DNA from 4 places in the Paenibacillus sp. Negev47 genome. Region 1 is predicted to be linked to each of the others. Evidence: riboswitches for the same ligand, from Rfam matches in the RefSeq annotation. Region 1 holds a riboswitch; each other region holds the start of a gene.
The links. Region 1 has a riboswitch for cyclic di-AMP ahead of AC4G47_RS20180 (C40 family peptidase). Riboswitches for the same ligand answer to the same signal wherever they lie in the genome.
Positions count from the first base shown of each region.

Region 2: it holds a riboswitch for cyclic di-AMP, as region 1 does, so the genes downstream of both, AC4G47_RS00540 (C40 family peptidase) here and AC4G47_RS20180 (C40 family peptidase) in region 1, are expected to answer to the same signal.
Region 3: it holds a riboswitch for cyclic di-AMP, as region 1 does, so the genes downstream of both, AC4G47_RS12395 (3D domain-containing protein) here and AC4G47_RS20180 (C40 family peptidase) in region 1, are expected to answer to the same signal.
Region 4: it holds a riboswitch for cyclic di-AMP, as region 1 does, so the genes downstream of both, AC4G47_RS00150 (resuscitation-promoting factor) here and AC4G47_RS20180 (C40 family peptidase) in region 1, are expected to answer to the same signal.

Region 1 covers NZ_CM177754.1:4,519,404-4,527,233, forward strand. Annotated here, with positions in the region: tRNA gene AC4G47_RS20170 (tRNA-Leu) at 106-189, opposite strand; gene pelA (pectate lyase) at 364-1,317, opposite strand; cyclic di-AMP (ydaO/yuaA leader) riboswitch at 1,745-1,876, shown strand; gene AC4G47_RS20180 (C40 family peptidase) at 1,882-2,346, shown strand; gene AC4G47_RS20185 (carboxymuconolactone decarboxylase family protein) at 2,444-2,773, opposite strand; gene AC4G47_RS20190 (hypothetical protein) at 2,909-3,127, opposite strand; gene AC4G47_RS20195 (hypothetical protein) at 3,248-3,577, opposite strand; gene AC4G47_RS20200 (xanthine phosphoribosyltransferase) at 3,675-4,256, opposite strand; gene AC4G47_RS20205 (YkvI family membrane protein) at 4,460-5,515, shown strand; gene AC4G47_RS20210 (glycosyltransferase family 4 protein) at 5,651-6,781, opposite strand; gene AC4G47_RS20215 (GNAT family N-acetyltransferase) at 7,172-7,720, opposite strand; gene AC4G47_RS20220 (hypothetical protein) at 7,828-7,830, opposite strand, start outside.
Region 2 covers NZ_CM177754.1:108,395-116,224, reverse strand. Annotated here, with positions in the region: gene AC4G47_RS00560 (transglycosylase domain-containing protein) at 1-247, shown strand, start outside; gene AC4G47_RS00555 (YwhD family protein) at 447-950, opposite strand; gene AC4G47_RS00550 (M1 family metallopeptidase) at 1,052-3,043, shown strand; gene AC4G47_RS00545 (hypothetical protein) at 3,054-3,896, shown strand; cyclic di-AMP (ydaO/yuaA leader) riboswitch at 4,151-4,288, shown strand; gene AC4G47_RS00540 (C40 family peptidase) at 4,292-4,762, shown strand; gene AC4G47_RS00535 (GNAT family N-acetyltransferase) at 5,118-5,612, shown strand; gene AC4G47_RS00530 (c-type cytochrome) at 5,763-6,119, shown strand; gene rbsK (ribokinase) at 6,191-7,177, opposite strand; gene AC4G47_RS00520 (4a-hydroxytetrahydrobiopterin dehydratase) at 7,221-7,517, opposite strand; gene AC4G47_RS00515 (hypothetical protein) at 7,548-7,688, opposite strand; gene AC4G47_RS00510 (hypothetical protein) at 7,736-7,830, opposite strand, start outside.
Region 3 covers NZ_CM177754.1:2,690,828-2,698,657, forward strand. Annotated here, with positions in the region: gene AC4G47_RS12380 (M20 family metallopeptidase) at 1-58, opposite strand, end outside; gene AC4G47_RS12385 (ABC transporter substrate-binding protein/permease) at 269-1,705, shown strand; gene AC4G47_RS12390 (amino acid ABC transporter ATP-binding protein) at 1,692-2,414, shown strand; cyclic di-AMP (ydaO/yuaA leader) riboswitch at 2,632-2,826, shown strand; gene AC4G47_RS12395 (3D domain-containing protein) at 2,829-3,500, shown strand; gene AC4G47_RS12400 (polysaccharide deacetylase family protein) at 3,615-4,406, opposite strand; gene lpdD (prenylated flavin chaperone LpdD) at 4,560-4,901, shown strand; gene AC4G47_RS12410 (PspA/IM30 family protein) at 5,013-5,684, shown strand; gene AC4G47_RS12415 (DUF350 domain-containing protein) at 5,780-6,181, shown strand; gene AC4G47_RS12420 (DUF4178 domain-containing protein) at 6,205-6,711, shown strand; gene AC4G47_RS12425 (DUF4247 domain-containing protein) at 6,723-7,460, shown strand; gene AC4G47_RS12430 (HNH endonuclease) at 7,500-7,727, opposite strand.
Region 4 covers NZ_CM177754.1:27,521-35,350, reverse strand. Annotated here, with positions in the region: gene rsmA (16S rRNA (adenine(1518)-N(6)/adenine(1519)-N(6))-dimethyltransferase RsmA) at 1-165, opposite strand, end outside; gene rnmV (ribonuclease M5) at 170-715, opposite strand; gene AC4G47_RS00150 (resuscitation-promoting factor) at 871-2,055, opposite strand; cyclic di-AMP (ydaO/yuaA leader) riboswitch at 2,327-2,580, opposite strand; gene AC4G47_RS00145 (TatD family hydrolase) at 2,822-3,592, opposite strand; gene AC4G47_RS00140 (HD domain-containing protein) at 3,928-5,205, opposite strand; gene AC4G47_RS00135 (AbrB/MazE/SpoVT family DNA-binding domain-containing protein) at 5,523-5,777, shown strand; gene rsmI (16S rRNA (cytidine(1402)-2'-O)-methyltransferase) at 6,014-6,898, opposite strand; gene AC4G47_RS00125 (tRNA1(Val) (adenine(37)-N6)-methyltransferase) at 6,899-7,678, opposite strand; gene yabA (DNA replication initiation control protein YabA) at 7,773-7,830, opposite strand, start outside.

The sequences.
Region 1 (7,830 bases):
TTCAAGTGTCGGCTCAGTAAACTATCGGACGAGACAACTTGTTTGGGACAATACAAAAAGGTTCCTCGAAGGTATTAGCCTAAGAGGAACCTTTTATTTATTTGATGCGGTCGAGAGGACTCGAACCTCCACGGGGGTTAGCCCACACGGACCTGAACCGTGCGCGTCTGCCAATTCCGCCACGACCGCATATTATATCTCCGTAAGCAATCTCGGCGACAAGAAATAATATATCATGCGGAATCTATCGTGTCAACAGTGAAAATAATAACAATAAAGCCCGAGCCAGACGTCCATGTCTGAGTCGGGCTTTACTTATAGTTACTAGGAATTGACGCAATGAAACCTGCGACTCCTTACTATTTACAGCTTGGAAGGCCAGTTACCGTACCATGCATAACCGCCTCTTCTTTCTTTATCAATATCACTTAGTTTGTATCTAACTACCCCGTCGCGACCAATAAAGATCGGTTTATCCGTTCCCACTTCGTAGAAGCGAGCCCAGATCGGTGCAGCTTTGGAATCAGCGATAATTTTGCTGTCTCCGTTTGCTCTTTCATACTTGTAACCCGTAATCTTCACTTTGTTAAACCACGCCTCGGCTCCTTTAATGGATGCCGTAATTTTGGCGTTAGCAGGTCTGGTTTTCAGGAATTTAACAATCGTTACACTCTCTGCAGCCGTCAGCGATGGTACTTCATAGATTCTTGCGCTTGCCGGTTTAAGGGAACTGGAATCATGTTGTTGTCCCCATGCTGTCAGCTTACCGCCTGAAACGACCTGTGTATTCAGAATCGCTTCTACACCTTTAGCAACTGAGTTCTTACTGCGATTGGCAAGGGCACTGTCGATAAACGAGAAGTCACCTTTACGCGTTGCTACTTCATCCAGCATGTACATGACGTTAATCATGGCATCATCATTATAAGTGATGTGTTTGTGATATCCGGAGCTTTGGTACACTTGCGGCCATCCACCGTTTGAATACTGCATATTAATCAAAAAATTGATTCCTTTAATTGCAGCCGCTGAGTAGCGCGGATCATTCGTCTTTTTGAATTCCTTCGCCAATCTTCTAATCTCTGAGTATGTAGCCTTGTTGTCAATCGTGGACTTCGCCCATTCTCCACTGGTTTGTTTATAATCCTTTCTCCAACCTCCATCTGGCAGCTGGTTCTTCAAAACATCGGAAATACTTGCTGTTGTACCTGATGCATCGGCAGCAGATACCGTTGCTACAGGGAGAACTGCCATTCCAACGGCTGAGAATACCATGGTACATGCTAGAACAAAAGTAACTATTTTTTTTGCTTTCAAAGATAACACTCTCCTATGTTCGTTTTAATAAATCTCCCACTTCTACCTAACTTAAGATTCGAACCCCAAACCTCCTTTATTTGAATTCATCGCACAATAAAATCAAATTCCATCCAATATGTGGATTGGATAAAACGATAATATGCAAAAAATCGATTTTTGTCAATATATGCAACTTAATCAATATAATCTCTTTAATTCTACATAACGGAATAGTTCTTTTAACTCATGACAAACTTATTTATTTGTCCAAAATCACCTTCAACGAATCAATAGTGACGTTTTTGTCATGAATGATACCCAAACTTGATCCCCTCTTTCATATAAAAACCGTAATTCCGATAACATTGGGGTAAAACGAAGGGTTTTAAATGGGTTTGACAATTACGCATTTATGCAATATAGTTTCAAATAGTTACAAAAACTTAATTATTCATTGCCGAGTTTCATGTTTGAAAACGGGGGAACCAATTTGGGTGAATTATTCTTATACATAGGAAATATAGGGAACCTTCTACCGAACCCTTAGCTAACTCCGTAGGCATCGAAGGGAGAACATTTATTTTGAAAAAACTGATTATCTCCATTTTTGGAGCAGCTGTACTATTTACATCCGGGGCAACAAGCACAGAGGCAAGCAGTATTAACTCCGTAGTGAACAACATGACAGGCATACCTTACAAGTGGGGTGGCACGACGCTGGCTGGCTTCGACTGTTCCGGGTTTATGAGATATCTTTTCAACAAATACAGCATTGAATTGCCACGTACTTCGCAGCAGCAAGCCAAGGCAGGTACTCCGGTATCCAAAAGTAACATTCGCACAGGTGATCTGGTGTTCTTCAATACGATGGGCAAAGGCATTTCACATACAGGTGTATATATCGGTGGCGGACAATTCGCTCATGCTTCCAGCAGTAAAGGGGTAAGCATCACCAAGTTGTCGAATCCTTATTTTAATGATCGTTACGTAACAGCACGTCGGGTGACTGGACAGTTTATGTACGATAAAATGTTAGGGAAAATGTAGGTATGATATAGAAAGAGGAGGCTCCGGATCACCCGGAACCTCCTCTTTTGTTTAGCTAGTCATGTATGGACCAATCCTTGTACTACCTTACCTGTATTTAATGCAACGCCTTCTGCACTCGCATTGCGCCTTGAGACAGCGCATGTCCGCCTCCGACAGCTCCAGCAACTGCAACGGTCTCCATGATCTCCTGATCTGTAGCACCCTTCGCACGGGCTTCTTCCACATGATAGAAGGTACATACCTCATTGTTAGCAAATAGGCCAATTCCGAGCGCAATGAGCTGTTTCGTCTTCGCATCAATTACGCCAGGCTGAAAACATTCTCCGGTAAACTCATGATACGACTTCACCACACCTGGCAGCACGTCGCTTAATGCTCCAATCTGATCCTTGTAGGCATGAACTTTATCATTCATCAATGTCATTTGCAGCACATCCTCTCGGCTATAGTTACAGATTTCCTCACTGTACCTATCTTCTCACCCGAGTAAGTCATTTATGCCAAGAAATCATGGTAATTGCAAACAATTAAATGTTCATGTTCTAGCGAAATTATACGGTTACTCACTAAGTAAACTTTGGCGCGGCTCGCTGAACAACTGATATCGGTAATTGCGATCCAGCTTAACAACACGTCGATTCCGACGACGGATAAGTACCTGCTCACCATCCCAGGCAACCACAATCCCGGTTACATCGTTAGTTTCCAGCTCGTCCCTCACTACTCTTACTTTCTCACCTGACAGACGCAGAGCGTCCAGTTCTGAATCACTGATCATGTTCATGGCTCCTATATTCCAAATTTATTTACAAAAAGAGACCTAAAATGAAATGTCATTTAGGTCTCACGTGACTGTATTGGACTGTCATGTCATTCGAAATTATGTCCCGACTGAAAGTTACCGCTGCGCGTGCTCTTTGCTGTCGTTCTTCTCGAACCAAAAATCAAGCACTTTGGCGGACATCACACGTTCTTCAAGGTACTCCACTTGATGCGGTGTAAATTGTTCTTTCCAAGAGAAGGACAACTCTTCGCACAAGCCTACAATCGTCAGTAATTCTGACCAGGCAACATAGCGTTTGTACCAGAAAAATTGAGGATGTTCAATCATATAGGGATAAAGGTCATCGAATTCCGTATGTTTACAATCCAGGGCACGTTCAAAATGAACTTTCGATTCCGCCAGCTTATCAATAAAAAATTGTTCTGTTGCCGGTTGGTTCCCCATGGTGTTGCCTCCTCTCCCTAACATAACCCCATTATAAATGAAATCCGCGGTCATGCAAAGGCATAGTTCTAAAAATAGGCCCTATTCCTTTAAAATGTCACATTTCGTTATCGTCAAATTGTACCGTTCCATCGTTCAGGGAACGAATACGTACCAAGGCTTCCACCGGAATACCCTGTTCACGAATCGTGCGGGCCCCCGCCTGAAAACATTTCTCGACCACAACGCCGAATCCGACGAGTTCCGCACCGGAACGTTCAATAATTTTGATCACTCCACGAGCGGCATCTCCATTAGCAATGATATCATCAATGAACAAAATGCGGTCATTCTCATGAATGAACTCGCGGGAAACCATAATGTCGGTTACGATTCCTTTGGTAAAGGACGGTACGCGTTCACAGTAAGCATCAGGATCAGCCAGAAGCGTTTTTTTGCGACGAGCGAATACGAGCGGTACCCCAAGTTCATGGGCTGCGGCAAAAGCAACCGGAATTCCTGAGGATTCTACCGTGATTACCCGAGTCACTCCACTTTCACGAAAACGGGCAGCAAACTCCCGTCCCATCTCCATCGTTAGTGCAGGATCAATCTGGTGGTTCAACAGACCATCCAGCTTCAACACCTGGTCCGAGATGACAACACCTTCTTGTAAAATTCGTTGTTTCAATACTTCCATGATTTGACCTCCCAAGCCTATCCTATGAGGTAAAAGTATCATATATCTATCTATAAGTTCAAGCGAAATTGCCAGGGTGCTGTCCTTAAGGTGCTATTCAAGCAGAGCTTGCTATCCATTGTCATGACTTTCGTGGGTCAAGCATACCTTGTACCATGGCACCCGCATGTCCAAACTATTTAGGGGCCTGAGAGGGGAAACACATGAAACAGGCATTTCGGGTGCTGCAGATCTCATTTACATACATTGGAACGGTGGTCGGAGCCGGCTTTGCAACAGGGCAGGAAATATTGCAGTTTTTTACCCAGTATGGCAAATGGGCCACCATTACCATAGGCTTATCCACCATACTCTTTGTCTGGTTAGGTACCAAAATGATGCTCATTGCTCACGATACCGGTTCCCGCTCTTATGAGGATTTGAACAAACATTTATTTGGCCACAAAGCGGGCAAATGGATCACATGGGTGATCCTTCTCATTCTCATCGGCGTGAACAGTGTCATGCTTGCCGGAGCAGGTTCCGTGTTTGTTGAACATCTGGGTTTGCATTATCAGACGGGTCTGATCGTCACACTTGTAGGTTCATATCTGCTTCTTGGTCGCGGCATTCAGGCCATCCTTCAGATGAATAGCATCGTCGTGCCCATGATGCTCCTGTTATCTCTGCTCATGATAACTAGCACCCTGCATCATCCAGGTGCATTCCGATTCATAACGCTGACGACAGACTCAAGCCCTTTTCAGGTGTGGTTGTCTCCACTGCTGTATACTTCGTTTAATTTGGTGTTGGCCCAGGCCGTACTAGTACCCTTGGGTAACCAGATTCGCAGTCGGAATGTCCTCAAATGGGGCGGAGTACTCGGCGGAATTGGCGTAGGTTTCATGCTGATGGCAGCTCACTTCGCCATGTCGGCTCAGATGCCAGGCATCATTCAATTCGAGATTCCGATGGGCAGCATTGCCTTTCAACTTGGATGGGCAGTGCAATCCGTATATGTATCCCTTATTTTCATGGAAATATTCAGTACGTTTGTAGCAGACATCTATGGAATGACTCTGCAACTCAGACAACACATACGTGTACACCCCCGTTTCATTACATTAACCATTATGCTGTTATGTTACTCACTCAGTCAGTTTGGATTCAGTTCCCTGCTATCCATCCTTTACCCTATCTTTGGAAGTATGGCAGTAATCTGGGCTGCCAAATTAGTGCTAAACCGTTCGGGCACCTTTCGTGGACGCAACAATACATAAACTTCACGGTTATGTATATCATTATGTTGATAAATATCAATTGGTTGATGACCCTAGGTCACCCCGCGTACTTTCCTTGAGGATAACAAAAGCCGCTGTTTCGCACAGCGGCTTGCACTTCTTTGCTCTTTTTTTCTAGGCTTGACTGGGAAACTGCAAGTACATCTTTTTCAGCTCATTCACCGACCTGCCGAGAGAGTAATGTGTTTTGGCTTTTTCACACGCCGAACGGGCAAGCTCATAACGGTAAGCCGGGTCCAGCATTACCTTTTCGAGCGCTTCAGCCAGCGCAGAAGGATCTTCTGCGGGTACAAGCAACCCATTGCTACCATTCTCGATCTGTTCGGGTATACCACCTACATCCGTGCCGACAAGAGCCAGGCAACTCAGAGCCGCTTCTGCAAAGACAGAACCAAATGCTTCTGCCCGTGAAGGCAATACAAAAATATCGAAGAATGGCATGAATTCCTCAGGGTGAAGTGTATAACCATAGAAAATGGTCTCATTATAAATGCCCAACCGCTGCGCTAATTCTTCCAGGTCAGGACGAATCGGCCCGTCTCCAATAATATGTAACACATAATCATGACCTCGGCCCTTCAGTTCTGCACAAGCCCTGAAAAGAATATCCAATCCTTTCGCTGGAACAAGCCGACATACCGTGACCAGCTGTGGTATGGCATTATCATGGGGAATTGGCTTAAACCGCTTCTCATCGAATCCATTGGGGATCACTCCAATGACATCAGGGTCCTTCACGTAGGGGGCCAGATAACGACGGAACGAATCCGAGACCGTTAAGAGGCGTTCTGCCTGATGCTCCAGCTCACCGTATATCGCAAGCAGAAATCGATGCTCTGGCCCATCCGTTTCAATACGTCCATTCAGAATTAATTCGCGTTCATAACTGGAGTGAATCGTCTGGATGAGGGGTTTATCCGGGAAAACCGTTTTCATTGCAAGTCCCGCAATCGGGTGGTGAGCATGAATCAGATCATAGGGCTTCTGAATACGCAGTTTGGTCCACCATAGGTAATCACGATAGGTTTGAATATATTTTTGGACAACAGGACTGTCCTGATATTCGGTCCAATCGAATGTTTCGAACTGAACTTCTTCTCTGCCCTTGTTGCGAATACGTTTCGGCAACGAGAACAGATCCATTTCCCACCTCGGGGTTGTAAACCTCTCCTGCATATACGGGATCATAGAGGATACACCTCCGGGCTGCTCCGGAGGAAAGAAAAGCGCCTGCAGCAATTTCACCGTTAGTTTCCCCCTTTCTTGCTTACGTTCTTTCAATGCATATACATTCATGATATATCAGAACATATGTTCAGTAAAGATGCAAAATGAGAATCCCTCTCAATTATTCATCCTTGAATGGATGCACATCTTCTTTCTTGTCTGCGTATTGCTCTACTGTCCATTATGACATAGGGAAGCCAGAACATCTATATTACATTAGACGCCGCAAGCCTCCAGTGAAGATCACCTGTTTGCACTGCTATGCTCATTCAGGTTAATCTGAATCAGCTGTTTGTTCACCAAGTCGTATATACAACATATTCACGAACTGTGCCCCTCAGAAGTAAAAAGCCACGATCCTTCAATCTTTATGGTTGTCCGCAACGCGTTCGTTAGATAGCCCAATTTTTAGCTGAGCAGCTCCACGGGCTTCTCATATGTACTGTAACCATCTGTCTCTCCCAAAAAGGTATACCCATTTCGCGCATAAAAAGCATTCAACGTCACATTGCTCGCTCCGCAGTCCAACCGAACCGTATGTTTGCCCTCAAACTGAATGCCACTGCTGGACCATTGCAATATCGACTGCCCCAGACCGCTCTGAGCATATTTCCGTCGAATTGCCAAACGATGCAGATAGATTGCGCCATCCTCGGCGTGAGCTTTGGTACCCCAGAGATGAATATCCCACGGGCTTGGCTGAACCATAAGGATAACCATTCCCGCTACGTCCGCACCTTTTTTGAAAACAAAAACATCTCCACGCCGAATTGCCCCTGCCGTATCATGTGAATCTTCACCTTTAAGCAAAGCGTTCCATTGGGAAGAACCTTGGCTCTGTAACCATTCGGCTGTCTCCACTAGCAGCGACATTACATCCTCCGTATCTTCCGGCTTCGCCTGAACCGCTTGAAAACCATCGTTAATTAATTCGCTGCTGATTCTGAATGAGTGCATCATGGTATCCTCCGCTTCCTGATCTCTATTAAACTAATGGTACTATACCGGGAAATGGATTTTTCGTCAAAATGAGAACAAAAAAAAAGGTAAAAGGCAGCTGCCTTTTA
Region 2 (7,830 bases), 2.4 Mb from region 1:
CGTGCCTGATCATGTTGTAAGTGTCTACATTGACCCGGAATCCGGCAAGCTGGCAGGCAACGGTTGTGAAGAGAAACGACTGGAAGTCTTTATTGATGGTACTGAACCGACAGAAGTATGTCATGGCACGACAGATGATTCGGATTCAGGGGAGGACCAGAAAGCCCGTCAGGTAGAGAATCAACAAGGCATACAGGAAGAGAAGCATTCCTGGTGGAGTGACTTCAAACGTTGGTGGGTTGAATGACGAAAACACGAGATGACTTAATTACGTCATCCCTACTCCCTGATTATATTGGGCATTTGGAAATTCCACTTCGGATGAAAACTCATAATTATTCAGATCGGTGAATACTGTTACCATACAAGCAAAAGGCCCCGAACCGAACTTTCCGGTCAAGGGGCCTTTTGTTTTTTTGCTTTTATACTGTATTGAATGATCTGTCTTAGGCCAGTGCTTCCTTCAATACATCCGGAGAAGCATTCCACCATTCTTCGTTGTGTGAGATCAGCAGTGTCTTAAGTGCAGCTCGGGCTTCTGGTCCAAGCTCATCCAGCATGAAGCGACGCTTCAAGGCATAGTCCATGCGATTCACATGTTCCGCCAGCAGTTTCCATCCACGTCTTGCTTCCGTATCAATCCACATCTCACATGCCGTTGCCCCACCATACAGTTGGCCTTCCTCCGTGCGATCGACAGCTACCCACACCAGCCATACTTGGCGTCCGTTGGGCACATCTTCACGATTGGTAGAGAACTTGATATTGCGTTCCACTTTGCTCTTCGCATGCATCGCACCGATATCGATCTTGGCTTCGCCATTATCAATAATGACCGGGGAAAGGTTATTCAGATCAATGGAGCCTGCACCGAAGCCTTTATGCTTGCTTTTTGCACTAACGATATTCAAGGCAATCTGTTTTTTGCCGTTTTGCTCGTTTTGGTCCATGTTTATAGCCTCCAAGGGTTGATACAAATATTTTAACTAATAATTGGCCCATTGCAAACATATACATGCTGTAGATGCTTGTCAACGGGAGGTATTTAACGATGATTCCACGACGCGCCAAGAGCTGGCTCACCGCATCCCTGGTCCTGTGTGTACTTGCCGGAGGGATATGGATCACTCTGGGTTATAATCGCTCAACTCATTCCGAATTGCCAGTACTCGCCCCCGAATCGGGCAAGCCCAAGGCAATAGCCCCAACCCCAGCACCTCCAGAAAGTGTACAGACCCCTACCGCCGAAGTGTACAGCAACCGTGTTGTGGAGTATCACATGGATGTGAAACTGGCCGAAGGGAACGTATTGAAAGGGACTCAGACGATCACCTGGACACATCCAGGTAAAAAAACCGTCAGTGAACTATATTTTCATATGTATCCCAACGCCTTCTCTTCTGCTGACACCACCTTTATGAAGGAATCCGGTGGAAAGCTTCGGGGTGATGTCATGCCTACCAATGGCTATGGCTCCATGAACATTACCGAAATGAAAACGGAGGACGGGCTCTCTCTGCTGCACCGGATGCAGTATGTGCAGCCAGATGACGGAAACATCAAGGATACCACCCTCATTAAAGTACGCTTGCCCAAACCCGTCAAAGGCGGGGAAAGCATCACACTCCACACCCGGTTCGAAGTAAATCTGCCGAAGATTTTTGCACGGATGGGAACCGCTGATGATTTTGTCATGGCCGGTCAATGGTTTCCCAAATTAAGTGCCTATGAACCTGTGGGCAGGCGTGGAAGAACAACGGAAGGCTGGAATCTGCACCAATACCACGGCAATTCGGAGTTTTACGCCGACTTCGGTATATATAGTGTGCGTATTCGGGTACCTGAAACATACAAAGTTGCTGCTACTGGATTCCCAACGCAGCAAGCTGTGGTGAAGAATGGAGAGAAAGTCTATCAATTCTATGCCGATGATGTGCATGATTTCGCCTGGGCAGCCTCACCCGATTTTGTCTACGCCGAGGAACCCTTCTCTGCACCCAATGTTCCTGGGGTACGAATCAAGCTGTACCTGGACCCTGCTCATCAAGATCTGAAAGAACGATATTTCCATGCCGCTAAGGCCGCACTAGCCAATTATAGCAAATGGTTTGGTCCATATCCTTACGCGACCTTATCCATCGTTGTTCCGCCCAAAACGGGGAACGGTGCCGGAGGTATGGAATATCCCACGCTAATCACAGCCTTTGGTGCGGATGATACCACGCCAGGCTATGACCTGGAACGTACCGTAGTTCACGAGATTGGACATCAATACTTCTACGGCATGGTTGCCAGTAACGAATTTGAAGAAGCTTGGCTGGATGAAGGGTTCACCTCTTATGCAGAAGACAAACTGATGGAGCAGGAATATGGACTGATCCCGAACCTGCCGGTACAATCGGGCCTGATTACGTCTCCTTCATCATTAACACAGGAATCCTGGAAGTTCGAGTCACAGAATGAGTACGCGGCCAATGTCTACACACGTGGCAAGCTTGTATTGCTCGGTATAGAACATCAAGTCGGTGCGAAAACAATGGAACGTATTCTCTCTACCTATGTGAAGAAGTACCGCTTCAAACACCCCACATCAGCTGATTTCCAGAAAGTTGTAGAGCAAGTAACCCGTACTTCCTGGTCTGATTATTTTAATCAATATATCTATGGTAACGGAATGGCTGATTTTGCTGTCGAGGATATTCATGTTACACCCGTGCAAAAAGACGGCCAAACATTGTACGAGTCTTCCGTGACGATCGTGAAAAAAGGCAGTGATTACAACGCCGTTCCTGTTCGCATTGCTTTTGAAGACGGGCATATCCTCACCAAGCAATGGAATGGCAAGGAAGATCGCATCACCTATAAATTAACTCACACATCCCCTGTCTCCTGGGCCATGACCGATCCTCTGTACACGATCGTGCTGGAGAACCGCCACATGAACAATTTCCTGAAATCCGGACTGGATGAGCCAACAAAATCCCGCTGGAGCATGAGTGTAACCAAACTAATAGAAGCCATATTCGGAGGTCTGTCATGGTGAGGTGGAAACGGTGAAAGCAAAAATACGCGAAGGCTGGTTTCTCGTCCGTCAGCATATGTTCATTGCAGCACTCTTATTTCTCTATCAGCTCATATGGGGATATTTCCTCTATCGAATGGTTCAATCAGCGGTCGTCCCACTGCTCCTGCGCTATCCTGACCCTGATGCCGGGGAGTTAAGTACGCTTTTGTTCAAAATGGAAAGCCAACTTAACCTGTCCACCCATCCGGAGGTTCATCGTTATCTGTGGATCCTGGGGGCTATGCTGCTGGTTCGCATGTTGATCAGCCCCCTCATTCAAGCAGGACTGCTCTACTCGCTTCAGCACTATAATAGTACTGAAGAGCGCATTCCATTCGTCCGCGGAATCAAAAATCTGTGGAAACCGATGCTGTTGCTCCACAGCATACGTACATTATTGATACTTCTACCCGCCTACTGGCTCATACCGAAGCTGTATTCAATTCTACTGGATGGATTTCATTCCCTTCAATTACTCTTGCCCGGCATACCTTATGTAGCTGCCTGGTTCATATATGGCTGGGTTATCCATCACGTCCTTCTCTACATGCAGTTCGGTATTTCCGCACCGGAGGGAGAAGGTGGCGCTCACGGCACACTCAAAGCACTCTGGATTGCACTACGACATCTCATCGCCGTGATTGGCATTGCACTGCTGCTGGGCGGAGTTCACCTGCTTATCTTCGGGGCGTTCACTTCAGCCTCATGGTTACTAACAGGACTCACCGGACTTATACTACAACAGACGTATCCTCTTGCCAGATGTCTAATGAGCCTGTGGAAAATATGCGCCCATTTTCGCTTATGGCAGTCCAAAACATCCAAAGGTTAGAGCAGATCGTTTAAAAATTGTTACCATCGCATGTTAAACTCATGGCCTAATAAGTACTTATAAATAGGCAAGCCTCAACCTTTCCCCGTCAAAGGTCGAGGTTTTTTTTGCTAAATTTATTGTTAAACGTTGCCAAACCGGTACACCTCTGTTACAATAATCGCAGTGAGTTTTTAGTAACAACTTTGTAATCTTTATATTCATATTTGTAACTACTTAAAATTAAATCGTCATTTCTTGATTTCGCAGGTGCATAACTAGCATAGCCAAATTCCTGGCACCTGGGAAGCGGGGGAACCAGTTATGGGTGAATTGATCTTGCTACAGAGGGATCATAGGGGACCTTCAACCGAATCCTTAAGCTAACCTCGCAGGCGTTGGAAGGGGTATCTCTCTTGTTCAAAAAGAAATTAACCGCAGCTGTACTTAGCCTCACATTTGCATTATCACTTGGTGCAGGCAGCGCATTCGCAGATTCAAAAATGGATACAGTAATTGATTCAGCAATGGGAACTACATACAAAAGCGGGGGAACAACGCTTAACGGCTTTGACTGCTCCGGGTTCACACGGTATGTATTCGACAAGTTGGGTATTGATTTGGCACGCCAATCCAGTTCCCAATTCGAAATGGGCGATTCCGTATCCCGCATGGAGATGAGAGCTGGCGATCTGGTATTCTTTAATACAACAGGTAAAGGCGTATCTCATGTAGGAATCTTTGTAGGGGATGGAAAGTTCGCACACTCCTCTTCTTCCAAAGGCGTTACGATCAGTGCATTGAGCGAAAACTACTGGGCCAATCGTTATGTTGGCGCTAAACGGATTATGAGCACGGACGCATATGAATCACTGGCCCTTGACTAGGGACAAGCTGGGCAACATGATGCTGTAACCATTAACCCTACTGGAACGAAGTAAGAAGTATAACAGAACCGCCCGGTACATTCTCCGCAGGAATGTATCCGGCGGTTTTTTTGTGCTTCATCCCCTGTTCACGTAGCAAGTAACACACGAGGCATATCCTGCGACATCAACAGCTTTACTTGGCGTTCGTTTGTCCGTGCCCTTATGATGTTTTTACCCATCCCGTTATAATATAAACGTAATTACCGGAACTTTTGTTTCATTTTTTTCCCAAAGTTGCAGACTTGCTAAAAGAACTGCTCTTTTGTAGAGTGGACAGAGGGTTTGGTGATGAATGAGAGGAGCGTGCAGATGTATGAATGAAGCCCCTGTGACGTTTCACGTTGTACCCATGCTAGAAGAACATGCGGAGTTTATCTGCAATTGGCAATACGAGCCGCCTTATAATATCTACAGCTGGCTCCCCTGGGAGCAGATGAAGGCACTTGAAGTGGAATTTGGGGATGCACAGCTACGGCAGGAACAATATGCGATTGTTCTAGATCAGAACGAACGCATATATGGATTTGTTCAATACTTCCCCCTTCAAGGGGTAACCCGGATTGGCCTCGGCATGCATCCAGAGCTGTGTGGTCAGGGTCAAGGGAAAGCTTTTGTCACCGCCATTGTACAGGAAGCCATTCGCCGAAACCGGACGAATGAGATTGACCTGGAAGTGCTGACTTGGAATGCCCGTGCCATTCAAGTCTATCTGAAGAGTGGATTTGTCATCCAGGATACATACGAACGACAGACCCCTACCGGCTTAATGCCCTTTCACTGCATGGTCTATGAAGGGCCTCGTGATTAGAATTCATTGCAAAACAACCAAATCTGCTCCTTGTTATGTGATTAGTTCAAAAAATTACCACAAAATGCTATGATGTGACTACAGGTTCCGTTATAATGATATGGATAGTTTCAGGTTAGATGATCTTTCATTCTGGAGGGGACATAAGGGATGCACAAATGGATCATGAGCGGGGTATTTTTTGCAGCATGCGCTTTAGCTATTGTTTTAATGTTTACGCTTCCAGGGAAAGAGGAAGTGGCTGAAGAAGCGAAACCAACCATGCCGGAAGTGACGATGGATGCAGGACAGGCTGAGGCACTGGTCAAAGCCAACTGTATTTCCTGTCACGGGGATCAGCTTCAGGGTGGCGTAGGTCCTGCTCTGGCAAACATCGGCAGCCAGGATGATCTGGAGAAGATCTATTCTACGATTATCAAAGGTAAAGGTGGCATGCCTGCCTTTAAGGGCAAACTGCAGGATGAAGAGATTGCCAATATCGCCATGTGGTTGTCAGAGAAGAAATAATCTCTGCACGCGCATAACGAAGAGGCCCTTAATCCCCCTTTGGGAGAGTAAGAGCCTCTTTGTTATGCAGATTATTGAGCTTCTGGCGCGTGCTCGGCCAGAAAGGCCTCGACTTCATGTGCGGACGGCATCCCGGACTGGGCGCCGAGCTTCGTCACGGATAACGCGGCCGCGCCCATGGCGAAGCCTACAGCCGCGTCCAAGGTCTCACCGCGCGCGAGGGCTACCGCCAGCGCGCCGTTGAAGCAATCGCCAGCGCCGGTCGTATCGACGGCGCTTACGGCGTAGCCGGGCGCACGGCACGCGCCGGCACGCCCTGCTTGTACGCGGCCACCAGGCGCCGCCGCGTACACTGCCCCCTCGGGGCCGAGCGTCGTGACGACAGCGGCCCCGAGGGATGCGGCGAGCTCTGCAACCGCCGCATCCAGGTCTTCCGGCCGGAGATGATCCCGGCCGGTAAGCACGGCAAGCTCAGTGCGGTTCGGCGTGACAACGTCGACGCACCGCAGGAGCTCTTGGGGCAGACCCGGCACCGCGGGAGCCGGGTTGAGCACAACCAGTGCGCTGCCTTCAGCCGCTAGTTGGGCGGCGCGGGTGACCGCAGGCAGCGGGATCTCCAGCTGCAGCAGCACCGCTGCGGCTGCAGTCAGGCTTTTTACCGTATCCGCCTCCTCCAGCATCGCAGGCACAACTTGTCCATTCGCGCCAGGAATAACAATAATCCGGTTGTCTCCCCTAGAGAGCCAAATGGACGCAGTCCCTGTAACCGTGTCTTCCAATATGCGAACCTGCGAGGCATCTGCACCACTTTCCGTCAGACTGTGCAGTAGACGTTCGCCAAAACTGTCCGACCCCACCGCACCAATCATCGTGGTTTGTCCACCCAGACGCGCAGCGGCAACAGCCTGGTTCGCCCCTTTGCCACCAGCGAGATAATGCAGTTCCTCACCGCTCACCGTCTCTCCCTCTTCCGGAATCGTGTCTGTCTTCACCACGAGATCCATATTGAGACTGCCTACGATAGCAATGAGAGGTTGTTTCTGATTATAGTCTGACATGTATGGTTCACTCACTTCCGCCGTGCGATTATAACCGAACTCGTTATTCCGACCTCATTTTGTCATAAGCTTCGTTATACTGCCCTGCTTCCTTGATATCTACAGATGTAATACCGCCCGCATCCCATGACGTAAGACGCAGCGTAACCGTTGTATAGTCAATCGTAATAAAAGGATGATGATTGAATGCTTCCGAGATCGCAGCGACCTCATCCACAAATGCAATCCCTTTCATGTAGTTGGAAAACACGAATTTACGTACAATCCACCGTCCCTCTTCCAGTTCCCAGCCTTCCAGCCTTCCCAGATGAGCTTCGACTTCCTCTTGTGAAAAAACCATGCGTTATCTTCCTCCCCATAAGATGGTACATTACAGACGGATGTCCGTATAACCACCGACACCTTCGATGCGATCCATAGCAACCTCAAAGGCCAGGCACACCGCCATGCGGTTGGCCCATTTCACGACTAACATCTTACCACGGACAAGCTTCAAAATCCAATCAACCAAATGGCATAGATCCAATAACCGTAAGGCTTTGAGAACATGTGCACACACTAAATTAAAGGTACAAACGTCAGCTCTTCTTCCCCGATCAAAATATGAATGCGGTGCTGATCCTTATCATGGATGACGACTCCACTTCCAACCG
Region 3 (7,830 bases), 1.8 Mb from region 1:
TAAAACGGGAAGCATATTGATCAATAACCGTCAGGATCTGTGATTTGTTAGATGTCATTAGTAAACTCCTTATGCAAAAATGAAAATAATTCATTGATTATATCATGTTTGCTTCATTTTTTCAGAAACAAGTCAAGATTTGTAATGTCAAAATGCATTGCATAATCATGCATTGTACTTTATAATGACTCAGTCATCAACATGAGAAGCATACAAAGTATTGTAAGGGGAGAGAACAAGGTTGAAATTGATAAGTCGTTACACTATGATGCTGTTGACCTTTGTCGTTCTGCTGACGACTGCCGTTCCTGTGGCACTTGCAAGTGGGACTACAGACAATTCAAGCAGTAAAAAGCTGGTGCTGGGTACAAGTGCCGATTTTGCACCCTATGAATTCCATAAAGTGATCGATGGCAAAGATCAAATCGTTGGTTTTGATATTGCCATTGCCAAAGAGATTGCCAAAGACCTTGGCGCTGAGCTTGTCATTGAAGATATGGGCTTCGACGGACTCCTGCCTGCATTGCAGAGCGGTCGTGTGGATCTGGTCATCTCGGGAATGACACCAACCGATGAACGGAAGCAAAGTATTGATTTTTCCGACACCTATTACAAGTCCAAACAAGTAATCATGGTTCGCAGTGCGGATAAAGACAAATATCCGACGATGGCAGAACTGGAAAACGAAAAAATTGGGGTGCAAAAGGGCTCCATTCAAGAGACGATTGGACAGAATATTCCAGGGGCGAAGATTACTGCGCTCGATAAAATATCTGATATTGTGTTGCAGTTACAGACCAATCGTGTAAATGCAGCCATTGTTGAAGATACCGTTGCTGCGGGATATCTGGACGATGTGATTGCTCTTGCTCCTGCTGTGCCTGATGAAGAGCAGGTAGAAGCAGCAATTGGAATCCGTAAAGGGAATACAGAGTTGCTAAGTGCGGTAAATGGAACGCTCGAGCGCTTGAAAAGTGAAAATAAGATCGAACAAATGGTCACAGACGCCAGTCTCCTGATGGCTGATAAAGTGAACAAATCACAAAATATATTTGAAGTGTTCTGGCAATACAAGAGCTTCTATGCAACAGGTGTAGGATACACGCTCCTGTTATCTGCACTTGGTGTAATATTTGGGGTGATCATCGGATTGATCATCTGTTTGTTCCGTCTGCATGATGTAGCCATTCTGCGTTGGATTGGAACAGCGTATGTCGAAGTCATTCGTGGTACTCCGATGCTAGTGCAATTGATGATTATCTATTACGGATTGGCCCTGACATTTGGTATTAATTTTAGTCCCCTTCAGGCAGGTATTATCACACTTTCTATTAATAGTGGTGCCTACCTTGCGGAAATTTTCCGTGCAGGTATTCAAGGGGTGGATCGTGGTCAATTGGAAGCAGCTCGCTCCCTCGGAATGGGCAGAGGTGCAGCCATGCGCTACATCATTTTGCCACAGGCTTTCAAGGCCGTATTGCCGGCAATTGGTAATGAATTCGTGACGATCATCAAGGAATCCTCCATTATCTCTGTTATCGGTATGGTGGATATTATGTATCAGGCAAGTGTGGTCAAAAACATTACGTATCAAGGATTGAGTCCGTTTCTCATTGCGGCAGCCATTTACTTTGTATTGACGTTCATTTTGTCCAAGCTGCTGGGACGACTGGAAAGGAAGTTGAGTGCAAGTGATAGACGTTAGACAATTACACAAATCTTATGGAAATAACGATGTGCTTAAGGGCATTAACGTGACGATTGGCAAAGGCGAGGTTGTCGTGGTTATCGGTCCTTCCGGTTCGGGTAAAAGTACATTCTTGCGTTGTCTGAACCTGCTGGAACAGCCTACCTCGGGAGAGATAGATTTTGAAGGCGTGTCAATCACCGATCCGAAGCACAACATCAATGCGACTCGTGAAAAAATGGGGATGGTGTTCCAGCATTTCAACCTGTTCCCACACAAAACGGTACAGCAAAACATTACGATTGCTCCAATTAAAGTGAAGAAGCAATCCACGCAGGAAGCGGAGAAAATTGCTGCTGATCTGCTTAACACTGTGGGCTTGTACGATAAAAAAGATACATTCCCGAATCAGCTGTCCGGTGGACAGAAGCAGCGGATCGCCATTGCAAGAGCATTGGCCATGCAGCCGCATGTAATGCTGTTTGACGAGCCAACTTCGGCTCTCGACCCCGAGATGGTCGGTGAAGTACTCGATGTCATGAAACGTCTTGCAGAAGGCGGGATGACCATGGTCATCGTGACGCATGAGATGGGTTTTGCACGTGAAGTGGGAGACCGGATCTTGTTCATGGATGGCGGGGTTATTGTGGAAGAAGGAACACCAGATGAGGTGTTCGGAGCACCCAAAAATCCACGGACACGTGATTTTCTTGCTAAGGTACTCTAAATTCACAGATCAAATAGCGTTGCTGACTTTATGTCGGTAACGCTATTTTTTATGCGTAATAAACATTAATAGAGTCGAAAAGTAACTTTTCTGTAACTTAATCTTAAGGAATCGATGCATCTGCCATTTCGTGATTATCCAGTATTCTTACAGATGATGATGCGCTGAAAATCATTTGGTAAGAATTACTACAAGTTCAGGTTACAAAATTGTGATATATTGAACTCTGCCGAAACTTCCGGACAGGGAGTGCGGGGATGTAACGATGCAGATTGTGCAGGGGAAGATCGATAGCACACTGCTTGGGGTGAATTAGGGGTACATAATGTTTCAGATGTAACGAAGAACCTATAGGGTGGGCTCCTCATCCGAATCCGACAACTAACTTCGCAGGCACAATGAGGGAGGAAGACCATGATTAACAAGAAACGTATAGCCAAAACAGCAGTAGCATTATTGACAACAGCAATGCTTATTCAAGCCGTTCCGGCTCACGCAGATTCAGTTCATGTGGCCAAAGAGGGAGATACCTTCTACACCTTATCGAAACAATATGGAGTAGCACTTAACACGTTGGTTAAAGCAAATAACGACATTTCGCCTTACAACATTTATGGTGGTTTGAAAATTACAATCCCCGGCAAAGCAAACAAAGTTGCTGCTGCCGCTACGGAAAGCAAGGCTCAAGCGAAGACGGTTACCACAGCAAGCTTGGACGTTAACGCAGATAACAAAGTGGTTCAAGCCTGGGGCAAAACGTTTGATTACAGTAAAGCAGTCAATGTGAAAGCAACGGCATACTCTGCAGATCCGTCCGAAAATGGAGGATGGGGTGCTGTGGATTACTTCGGTAATGATCTTGAACTGGGTACGATTGCAGTTGATCCAAGTGTGATTCCACTCGGAACCAAAGTATTGGTCACAGGTCACAGCCATCCGGGATTGCCCAAACAGGCTTTTGTAGCCACAGCACGTGATGTTGGCGGTGCAATCAAGGGTCACCGGATTGATATCTTCATTCCTGGTAGCAAGCAGTCCGTAAGCAAATTTGGTTTTCAGGATATCGAGCTCTACATTCTGAAGTAGACATCAAACTACATCTAATGAATTCAAACAGGGTGTCTGTCAGTCGCTAACTTGCGATTGAACAGGCACCCTTTTAACATTCGCAATCATTTCCTTTTACGGATCATGGACACCCTAATCTTTGGCCTTAGGCAATCCCAACATTTCGTCCAATGTGACGAGTTCATATCCGCGGTTACGCAGTTCCTCAATGACTTCGGGCAAAGCCTCAATCGTGCCGTTCAGGTTAGAGCCCACACCGCCTCCTGCATGCTGCAGAACGATGGAACCAGGTTTCACGGCAGATAGGATATTTTCTTTCACCTTTTCTTTGGAGAGGCCTTTCCAGTCCAGGGAGTCAACATTCCAGTTCACAATGCTATAATGCTGTCTGGCAGCCCATTTCAGCTGTTCCTCATTAATGTCTCCGTAAGGTGGCCGTATCATTTTAGGGGTATATCCCGTGAGGTGGTGAATAATATCCCCGGTATGTAAAATTTGTTTGCGAAAGGCATTCATCGACAGCTTACTGAATTCCGGATGATTATAGCTGTGATTGCCAACGATATGTCCTTCCTTAACCATGCGTTTCACCAGATCCGGATGTTTCTCAGCACGACTACCCACGATGAAGAATGTAGCTCTGACTTTGTATTTTTTCAATACATCCAGCACTTGCGGAGTAAATCGTGGATCGGGCACATCATCAAAAGTCAGGGCAACCTGCTTGGTTGAAGGACCATTGGTTTTGAACGTATCGGCATATTTTTGACGTAATTGTCCCAATGTCAGTTGCTCTTCTTCCGCGGAATCTGAACCTGATACCGACTCACTTGGCGGGCTTGAAGCATCCCGAGATGAAACTGGAGCATGATATCCTCCGAGAAAAATAACGAGAACCATCAGCATAATGAGGCGTACGCGCATAATAACGGCCTCCTTTTCCAAAATGACGTTCTCCTTGGTATGCCCGGGGTATCCATAAGTTATGCGTAGTGTGAGAATTTTCATTGCCGATTCATCTCATGAAAGCCATAATTCCTCCATATATAACATATAGAGAAGGATAGGTGGATGACTATGAGTACATATGATTTGAAATCGATACGTTTACAGGTGATTGAAGCAGGAGAGGATAAGGTTTTTCTCGTTACCGGAGGAAAGGCGCATATTGGCGCTGTAGCCACGTTCTATGTGGATCATGAGCGGGTTAGTGGGACTACGGTACATATTCCGGGTCATAAGGAACAAGAGCTCTGTGAGCGGCTTGCCCGAAAGGCTACCCTGCAGCTGAAAGTAACCGTTACGGTAATGATGGGTATCCATTTTGATTCCATTACACGGATGCAGATCGACGAAATCGTGCAAACTGCAGAGAGGTTGATGGAGGATCATCTGAACAAAGATAAAGAGTCTTCCTGACATAAGGGCAATCGCATGTTTTGATTTTATTTAATAAAATTGAAACGAGTTGTAGATTGTTACGTATGTATAATTATATACGATGTAATATCGACTAGGAGGAGTACCATAATGTCCATTTTCAAACGATTGCGTGATTTAACAATGTCTAACGTTAACGCCATTATTGACAAGGCAGAAGATCCAATCAAGATGACGGACCAATATATCCGTGACATGCAAGAGGATCTCGAGGATGCGGAGAAAGCAGTAGCCGCACAGATCGCCATTGAGAAGAAATTCAAGCAGTTGTTCGAAGAGCAGGAAGCTCTTGTGAAGAAACGTGAAGAACAGGCGCACACGGCGGCACGTGCTCAGAACCTGGATCTGGCTCGCCGGGCTCTGGAAGAGAAAAAGGTTGCCGAAGAGAAGATGGCTGAGTACAAAACCAGCTATGATCAGAACAAGGCTTCTGCAGATAACCTGCGTGGCAAGCTCGACGAGATGCGTAAGCAGTTGACTCAAATGAAGAACAAACGCGAAACATTGGTAGCCCGCTACAATGCAGCAAAAGCCCAAACGGAAATCAATAAAGCGTTGAATGGATTTGGCTCGGATACGGCAAGTGCCGGCATGAAGCGTATGGAAGAGAAAATGATGCAAATGGAAGCTCAAGCTGAAGCAAGCAACGAGATGTCATCCAAAGGCAAGTCGCTTGATGAAGAGTTCGAGAAGTTGGGTAAAGACCAGGCTGTTGAAGACGAACTGGCAGCATTGATGAAACAGTACGATAATAAGAACTAACACCTTGGTTGTCAGCAGGGTTAACCAGCGGAGGAGAAGAGCGTTTCTCCTTCGCTTTTAAATGCGGTTCATGTTGATATGTGGGGGCTGTGTAAATGGATTTGAACATTTTGGCGATGCTTGTCTGGACCGGTTCTGGTTCGATTTTGCTGTTTGTTTTGATGTATGTTGATTCACTGTTCACGAAATATAAGGATTTTGCTGAAGTTAAGGCTGGCAATATGGCAGTTACTACACGTATGGTGATGAAATTATTTGCGCAAGGGTATGTACTCGCTACGTCCATTTCTACGGCTGGTCATCTAGGAGAAGCACTGTTGGTCTCCGTTGTATCCTTTATCATTTTGTTGATTCTGGAGAGTGTCGTACACTTTATGATTCGCAAATGGGCCACTTTGGATCTGGATACCGGAATTCAGCAAGGAAAGACAGGATACGGGTTGTTCTCTGGCGCTTTACATATCGTAGGCGCACTGATTATTGCAGCTTGTTTATAAGATAAGGAACAGGAGTAATTCTCATGAGTGTATGGAAACGTATTAAAGGAATACTAACGAAACCTGAACCGCCGCAGGCAGAGAAAACCATGCTACAGCTTGCACCTGGTGATATCTGTGAGGTTTCTCTGGTCACTTATGAAGTCGTTGGTCGGGTACAAAATCGGGCTCGAAATGCAGTTGTGCTTACGCTGCAGGATGGTACCGCCTTTCGTTATTTGCATATTGAAGAGCGGGAGATCACGCGTTATGCCTTATATACACCTATTGATGGCAGGCTTGATGCGCCTGATGAGGTGCCTACATTACTCGATCTGGATGGCCGTGCATATCATTTGGAGGAAGAATATGGAGGCATGGTATCCACGGCAGGCAGAACTCCCTATGGCCAGGCTGGAGAACAATTGGTATGGCAGTATCAGTCTGATGATAATATGCTTCTTCGTGTGGAGTGGCAAGACAGAAGATTTACACTGTATGAGGGTGAGTCCATTCTTCCTGCGGATATCAAAGTGATTCGTTCGAGCTAGGAGAGGTTCCAATGAAAAAACGCTTGGCACATGGATTAAAATTAATGCTGGTCCTCAGCCTTGTGATGTCTCTGTTGTCCGCGTGCGGAGCGCCTTCTGTTCAGGACACATATCCGCTTGAATCGGTTAGTGGCAGTGGTAACTCAACGTCCTATGTGTACCGGGCTTCGGACCGTACGGTTCCGGAAGTGGCTCAGGAATTGTCTGAGCAAAGGCAACCGGATCAGATCTCGGCAGAGAACACGGAGCGTATGTTCCTGGTGTATCAGGACGATTATTATCACCTGCAACAAGATCCGAACAAGCCGGAGGATACCTTGGTTGAGGTGGACTCAAAGGAATATGTTCGACAGAACTACGATTCATCTTTTTTACAAGGTTACCTGACCGCCACATTAATTGGTAATCTATTCGATTCATTTGGCGGGCGGGGGTATGGCAAATATCGGGGTTATACCAATAAAGATACGTATAAACCGAGTGCAGGATCTTACCGCACACCAACGAGTAATGACAAGAAAGTTGCTCCACCCATTACTGTGGATCGGAAAGGTACGATTACAAGGCGCGGAAGTGATAAAGATTCTAGCGTGGGATCTGGCGGCGGATTATTCAACCGGAACAAAGATCAGAGCAAGGGAACCATTGATCGCAACAAGAGCAGTGGTGGGTTGTTTGATTCACCAAAGAAATCCTACAAAAAACCAAAAACCAGAGTGGGCGGCGGCCGAATTAAGAGGCGAAGATAATAAGCATTCACTCATAAGCATGGCTACCAATCGCATCATTCATTTAAGAACAGTGACAAGGGAAGGCGGATTCACCTCTGCCGGCACATTACCTTGGAGCTGTTCTTTTTGGTTTACGATTTGCGAACATAGCGAATGAATCTGTTTGTGACAGGGGATGCACAGGCTGGCTGTTGGCAGGAATGTTCCGCCCATTTCTTTGGGTGTCAGATGATGGATGGTCGTGTTTACAGGTTTTCTTCCACATAATTCACATTGGTCACTCACGGTTCACGCCTCCTTGTATCATTTATATTATAAGCACATATACTGGCTTTCATTTTGGATGTAGGCTTTGGAATGTTAGCTCCGTAAGAAAACAAGATCTTGT
Region 4 (7,830 bases), 2.3 Mb from region 1:
CTTGGACTCATCCAAATCGGCTGCATTAACAATTTTGTTCAGTATATTTTGATCGATCAGAAAGTTCTGACCCAGACTTTTCTTGAATGAGAATCCGTGTCTTTGAATAATCTCTTTGGTTCGCTTGGGCGTTGCAATTTCAATCGTTTCTTCCATGTCTCTCATATGCTCACAATCCTTCGCGTTCAATTTGCGCTAATGCTGTGGAGAACTCTTCCCGTGTAATCTGAAATACACTCAGACGTTTGTGAAACTGCTTACCATTACAATATCCAATGCCCAGCAGATTGCCCATCTCCATACGGCGTGCGGCGGCCTGCGGGTGTACGATAAGTCCTGCCGCAATGAGGTCCTCCCAATCGATGAGGCTTGGAGCACCTTCGTATGAAGTATGTACGCGTTCCAGCGCGTGCCGAATCGCCTCTGGTGAGGCGTTTTCCACCCCGATGTCTCCTTTACGCGTCGCATCGGCTTCCGGAATGAAGGCATGCTTGCAGCCAGGGACCTTGTTCGCAATAATTTTACGAATGCGCTCGCCGGCATGATCCGGATCTGTGAGTACAATGACTCCCCGTCTCTCCTGAGCAAGCGCAATCCGTTTTAGAATGCGTTGGTTGATGGCTGATCCACCTGTTTCTATCGTATCGGCTTGCACAGCCCGGCGAATGGCTACCGTGTCATCGCGGCCTTCCACCACAATCACTTCTTTTATCATGTTCCATTTCTTCCTTTCTAACGCAAAAAGAAGAGGAATATCCTCTTCTCTGCCAAACGGCGGGGGAGACTGAATTCAGACCCCTCCGCCGCATATTCCGCATGAATCATTCATGCAACTATTTTATAGCATTCCCATTTCAAAGTAAAACGATTTTAGTTCGCTTCCGGCTTCACCGGACCGATCACGTAGACCGTCTTGCCTTTCTTACGTCCAAAATTCAGGGCATGCTTCACACTGTCATAATATACATCAATTTTGTTGCCTTTAATGGCACCGCCTGTATCTTCCGCACGACGGAAGCCCAGACCCTCGATATATACCCACCAGCCAATTGGAATGACTTTGGGATCAACCGCAATGGTGCGCCCTTCCGTTACACGAGTACCGGAAGCTGTTTTGGTACCAATGCCAGGCTCTTCGGAAGAGTAGGCAGTCATGGATACGTTCTTAAGTACTTTGGAGTATTTAAAAGAAGTCCCGGATACGGTAATCACTTTGCTGCCCGAGGCAGATGTTTTCTTCGAGTTCGTTGTTGTAGCCTTTTTGGTTGTAGAAGTTTGAGCCGATACCATCTGAATCTCAGGTTCTTTCACGACCGGTTTCGCTTTGGTGCCGACAGCAATCACTTTATCTACACGATTATTCGCGACGGATTTGCCGACCATTTTTTTGGAGACCAATTCTCCATCCTGAAATACCTTTTCGATATGCTGTACAAGTGTGCCTTCTTTGCCGTTCACAACGACACGGTTATCCCCTTTGTACAAGCTAGGGTCAGCCGTTTTAATTACTTTGTAAGCGATTGGTTGCTCTACATCCACTGTACGCTTTGTTACACGCACTACACGGATCTTCATATCCGCTTTGATAGCAGTTCCAAGCGCCGGATACACTTTATCATTATTTTCAACTTGAATACCTGATTTTTGAATTGCATCTTCTACCGATGAATCGGTTGTATACAGAGTCTTGGTGTCTCCGTCTGCCGTAATGTTGACTGGAACGGCCCGCTCAATAACGATTCGGTCTCCATCTGTAATTGCTCCATTGAGCGGAATGGATACCTGATCGTGAGGGCTGACTGTGATTGACTGCTCCTCCAGCATTTCCTGAAGCATTCCTGTACGAGTCTCTACCACCTGAGCTTTGCCATCAATAACCAGTGAAATTTGTTTCCCGGCCTGACCGTAAACGACTAACAAGATCATGATTGTAAGCGCAATTGAGAAAATCGCGATCAATGCCATTTGACGCATGTTCTCATGCTTCCACCGCAACGCGAAAGACTTACTGGATGATCGTGACTCATGGGTCTCTTCTGGTTGGAATGTGCCCACTTCTCCGTCCTCCTTCATAGCCTCGTCGTCTAAAGTAATGCATGATGTCTTTGACGTGACTATACCAATTTTTCTACAGAACACAGGTCGGACCATATGACCGGTTCTGCACCATGAACCCATCTTCGCAACATGATGTCATCCTCCTGAATACCTACCGTATGATGACAACATTTCTTTTATTCAAAAACAAAAAAGCCAAAGAAAGAGTGTAAGAGGAACTCTTTCGTGGCTTCCGAATGATTTTGAATATCGGAAATTCATGCACGAGGTTGCCTCTCTTTTTCCGCTTGCGAGGTTAGCTGTCGGGTTCGGGCGAAAGAGAGCCGCCCTATCTTGGGTCACCCGCTCATGGCGGACGCCCTTGAATTCACCCCGAGACCCAAAGAAGAAATCAAATATGGCTTCGCAATTCCTTTCGCTGCTTTTGGGTCAGCGAATGATGCGCAGCAGCTAAATACACTGCTGTTTAAGCCCTATTGGTTCCCCCGCTCTCCGTTAACGGAGACTCAGCGAGACTGATTCATGAAAGTAATGTTGTTTCATCGGAAAGTGTCCCTTTGTTCATCCCCCGAACATCTGTCCAGTTTTCCGCACAACAATTCACTGAAAAGATGATATCCTGTTTTGATGCATGTTGTAAAGCGTTGATCAAGTACGTTTTTCTGAATATTTGGTTAAAATATTGTAATATTCTTGATCTATTTGGATCAAAGGGCAAATTACCTCCGCTTACCTGCCTTTTTCACCTGATTTACTCGATTTTTTAACAAATCCCAAATCGTTCCATGGCATTTTTGGTTGTTATTGCAGCAATTTCCTCTACCGAAATGCCTTTAATTTCCGCTGCTGCCTCTGCAACCAGACGTACATGCGCTGTCTCATTCCGTTTCCCACGATACGGATGAGGTGTCAAATATGGAGCATCTGTTTCAATGAAAAATCGGTCCATCGGAACCTTCGCCAGCACCTCTTTGGGCTGTTTTGCATTTTTGAATGTGATCGGGCCTCCGAAGGACAGATGGAAGCCCATATCGAGACAACTTTTTGCGGTTTCCCAGCTGCCTGAGAATGAGTGCATAACACCACCAACCTCGCCAGCTTTCTCTTCACGCAAAATTCTTATGATATCCTCGTGCGCATCTCGATTATGGATGACAATGGGCATGTTCACTTCACGAGCCAATGCAATTTGTTGTCGTAATACGCGATGCTGCACTTCCTTCGGTGAAGTATCCCAGTGATAATCCAACCCAATCTCACCGATCGCAACCACTTTTTCATGCTTGCATAAAGATGCAATCCATTCCAGATCGCCCTCCTGCATCGTGATCGCATCTACGGGGTGCCACCCTACAGCTGCATATATAAAGTCATACGTTTCAACAAGTTCCATGGTGGTCGGTATCGTCTCCCGGTTAAAGCCAATGTTGATCATGCGACCAACTCCGGCATCCACAGCACGCTGAATCATCTCCTCGCGGTCCTCGTCGAATTGTGGTGCATCCAGATGTGTATGTGTGTCGAACAGCATCATGTTTGTGTCTCCCTTCATGTCGAACTAACGACTATCTTTGTTTAAAATTCAATGTGTAAAATTTAATATATCATTGCTTCATAGATAAAACATTTTGGGGAATCTGTATATTGCCATCATTTCATTCATTGCTTCACAACTACAATATATAGAAGATGTACAGATATTCTGATCTATATATGGCTGATCGAGATGATTTTACCTGATTGCATTTACAAAATTATGTCGATCTACATATACTGCCCATTAAAGCAGATTACTGTATCATGGAAAATAGCTCTTTTAGAAAGTCTTTTGAACTCAAAGTTTTCACCAAGTTGTACCCTCATCCATCATTACAAGAAATAGGGGCGTATATGGGACGGTAATTCATGAATAATCGCATCCACCTTGTTTTGCGGGTAATACAAATGATGTTTCCCCCGATGCAGCCCACTAATGGACCGGACAATGTCGGATACTTCTGACAACTCATGTAACTTGTCCTGTCGATCGAGCAGAAGAATCTGCTTATCCGTGGATTCATCCGGACGAAACACATCATACGGATTATCCGACGGAAAATCAATTTCAAGATCATATTCGGGATTGAGACCTGCCTGGATAAAAGCTTCCCGAATTTCTTCCATCATTGTCAAGTCGGTCTGTTCAAGCTCTACATACTTATATAACTTGCGATCCATGAAACGTTCGCATAACTCACTCAGAACAGCATCGTCCTCCTTGCGCCACTGCGCAAATGCCGTCTGAATCAAGGCTTCGTCCAACTGCAAATATTCATCTACCGATAGTTCTCCTTCAAATAATTGAGGAAGTGGATCGATCAAGAAGCGGAATTGAAAACCTTCTTTTATGAGTGTTTTTGCTCGCTTGAATATTTGCCGCAATATAATTTCGGAACTACGGGTTACTGGATGAAAGTAAATCTGCCAATACATCTGGTACCGAGACATTAAGTAATCCTCCACAGCATGCATGCCTGACTCCTTGACTACAATCCGTCCATGATAGGGCCGCAGCATGCGAAGGATACGATCAAGATCGATCGTGCCATAATTTACTCCCGTAAAGTAAGCATCCCTGAGCAAATAATCCATACGGTCCGCATCAAGAGGACTAGTCACCAGATTGACTACAATGGGCTGCTCATACGTTTTTTGAATCACAGAAGCCACTTTCTCAGGAAAATCAGGAGCATACCGTCTTAAGATTGCCCCTACTTCGGTATCACCTGTAATGATGCGACAAGTCCAATCTTCATGATTCATGTCAAAAGCTTCCTCGATGGAATGAGAGAACGGCCCATGCCCAAGATCATGAAGTAGAGCTGCGCATAGCGCTACAATCTTTTCGTCCTTTGGCCAATCTGAATAATGACTTCTTTCAAATTGAGAGATGATCTTGCGCGTAATTTCATAAACACCCAGTGAATGTGAGAAACGACTGTGCTCTGCTCCATGAAAGGTTAGGTAAGAAGTCCCTAACTGACGAATCCGGCGTAACCGCTGAAATTCAGGGGTGTTGATTAACTCCCATATAATCGGATCTTGCACGTGGATATAATTATGTACCGGGTCTTTAAACACTTTCTCTTCTGTTAGACGTTGTTCCATGTCGACTCACTCCTTTAATTTCTTTTATATTAACGCTTTGACCTCTACGATTCACCAAACATTCGACACGATATGACGAATTTTGTCGAATTAGGTAGTTTTGTCGTTTTCCAAATCGACAAACCTGACATTGATGTTTAAATACGAAAAACAGCTTGCAATCCCTTACCACCAGCAACCTTAGGAAAAACAGCCTTAATTTTAAGCTAATTTTAAGGTTGACTGATTTGGGAATCGTTGGTATGATGAGTATCATAAAACATAAAATAATGTCGAATAATGACAATGATAGTTAGCTGAGAGGAGCACTGATTATAATGATGAAATCAACAGGTATTGTAAGAAAAGTGGACGAACTGGGACGGGTAGTTATTCCGATTGAATTGCGCCGTACGCTCGGTATTGGTGAAAAAGATGCTCTGGAAATCTACGTTGACGGCGAGCGCATCATGTTGAAAAAATACGAGCCTGCTTGTATCTTCTGTGGTAATGCAGAGAACGTTACTTACTTCAAAGGTAAAATCGTATGTAACGAATGTATTTCCGAAATCCCTGCACCTGTAGCAAAATAAAAAAATACAGCTATACTGGACTTATCTAAATTGTTAGTTCTAACCTTTTTAATATTCCTTAATGGCCTTCCCGGTGAATACCACCGTGGAAGGTATTTTTTTGCCCTGTTATGGGTTCCATTACCCAAAATGAGCCTGTCACACTCCACCGAGGAGAGAGTGGTGAAATTCGTTTGGAATTATTTTGAACCACTCTGTTCTTTTTAATGTTCCATTCATGTTGAAGGTCAGATTCGCTATTCGATTAACGCATTATATACATCGCGCTTCGTCAGACCACGATCGGTTGCCGTTTTTTTCATCGCATCTTTGCGGTTATGTCCTTCACCCTCATAATGGCTGACATGATCGGCGAGCGACATGAGCTGCCACCAAGCTTCGCGCTCAGCCTTACGCTCCTCTTCCTTGATGCCTTCCACCAGCAAACAGTACTCTCCAAGAGGCGGATGCTCTTCAAGCCAGTCGATGCATTCCTTCACACTACCCCTTGCGAATTCCTCATGACGCTTGGTAAGCTCACGTGCCAGGACGATCGAGCGATCACCCAGAATTTCTTCAAGATGGACTAATGTTTTTCGAATGCGGTGAGGTGATTCATAAAATAACAAAGTCCCATTGGATTCGTCAAAAGCCTCCAGCACTTTTCGCATGTCCTTTTTCTCCCGCGGCAAAAAGCCGCCGAATGTAAAACGCTCCGTCGGTAATCCGGACACGATCAGAGCAGACAAAGCAGCATTGGGTCCAGGGATAGGAATGACCGTAATTCCAGCTTTAAGCGCAAGCTGTACAAGGTCGGAACCCGGGTCCGAGATGGCCGGCAGACCAGCATCGCTGACGAGTGCCAGATTTTTTCCTTCTATTATATAGCGTATCAGTTCAGGGCCACTTGCTCCCTTATTATGTTCATGATAACTAAACAACATGGACGGTGTAATTTCAAAATGGGTAAGCAACTTTCGAGTCTGACGTGTATCTTCTGCCGCAATGATGTCGCAGCTCTGCAACGTCTTGATCGCCCGGAATGTCATATCCTCCAGATTACCAATGGGTGTTCCCACCAGATATAGCTTGCCTGAGCCTTCAGGCTGCTCCGCATAGCTTTTCTGAATATGCAAAGTCATCTAAATTCCTCCTTTCGTTGTACGCTCAGCATGCTGCTGACCATAATAGATATCCATAATCTCTTCGCAGTATTTCCCCTCTTCATTGTAGACAATGAGTGGAGGAAGCATCCTCACTTCGGGTTTACCATCTTTCATTCCTTCAATTAACACCATATTGGCTTCCAGATGAGCACGGGGATGTACCATCCGAATTCGTTTTGGCTCCAGCTTATACTCACGCATGAGCGAGATAATCTCTGCAAGCCGCTGTGGACGATGAACCATTGATACTTTGCCACCATTACGTACAAGTCGACTGCAAGCCTGGATCACTTCTTCCAGGGTACATCCGATCTCATGACGTGCCATAGCCTGATGTGTGTTCATCTTGAGATCACTGCCATTAAGAGGCATGTATGGGGGATTAACTGTTATTGCATCATAGACAGCGTGGCCCGTTTCTTTCACCAGTTCTCGCAAATCACCTTCACGAATCATAATCGATTCGTCCAGTGCATTTAATTGCACACTGCGACGAGCCATATCAGCCAAACGTGGCTGAATCTCAATCCCTTCCAGATTAGCCTCCGTGCGCGTTGTAAGCAGAATAGGAACTACTCCATTGCCTGTACACAAATCAAGTACACGCCCCCGTTTGGGGACGGAAGCAAACCTAGCCAACAATACCGCATCCATTGAAAAACTGAATACTTCATCACTTTGAATGATTCTCAGATCATGAGAGAGCAGATCATCAATCCGCTCTGACTCATGTAACACTACTTCTTTTGCTTCCATATGTTACGCTCATCCTCCGGTACTCTATATCTCATGTTTGTATCTTTAGGTTTGTAACCTTGAAAAAAAACCGTAGGGGATCCCTACGGTCACTTCATTTATTCAAAAAAGACAGGCAGAACAGACAATCGCCTTCCGTCCGCAGATGTCCA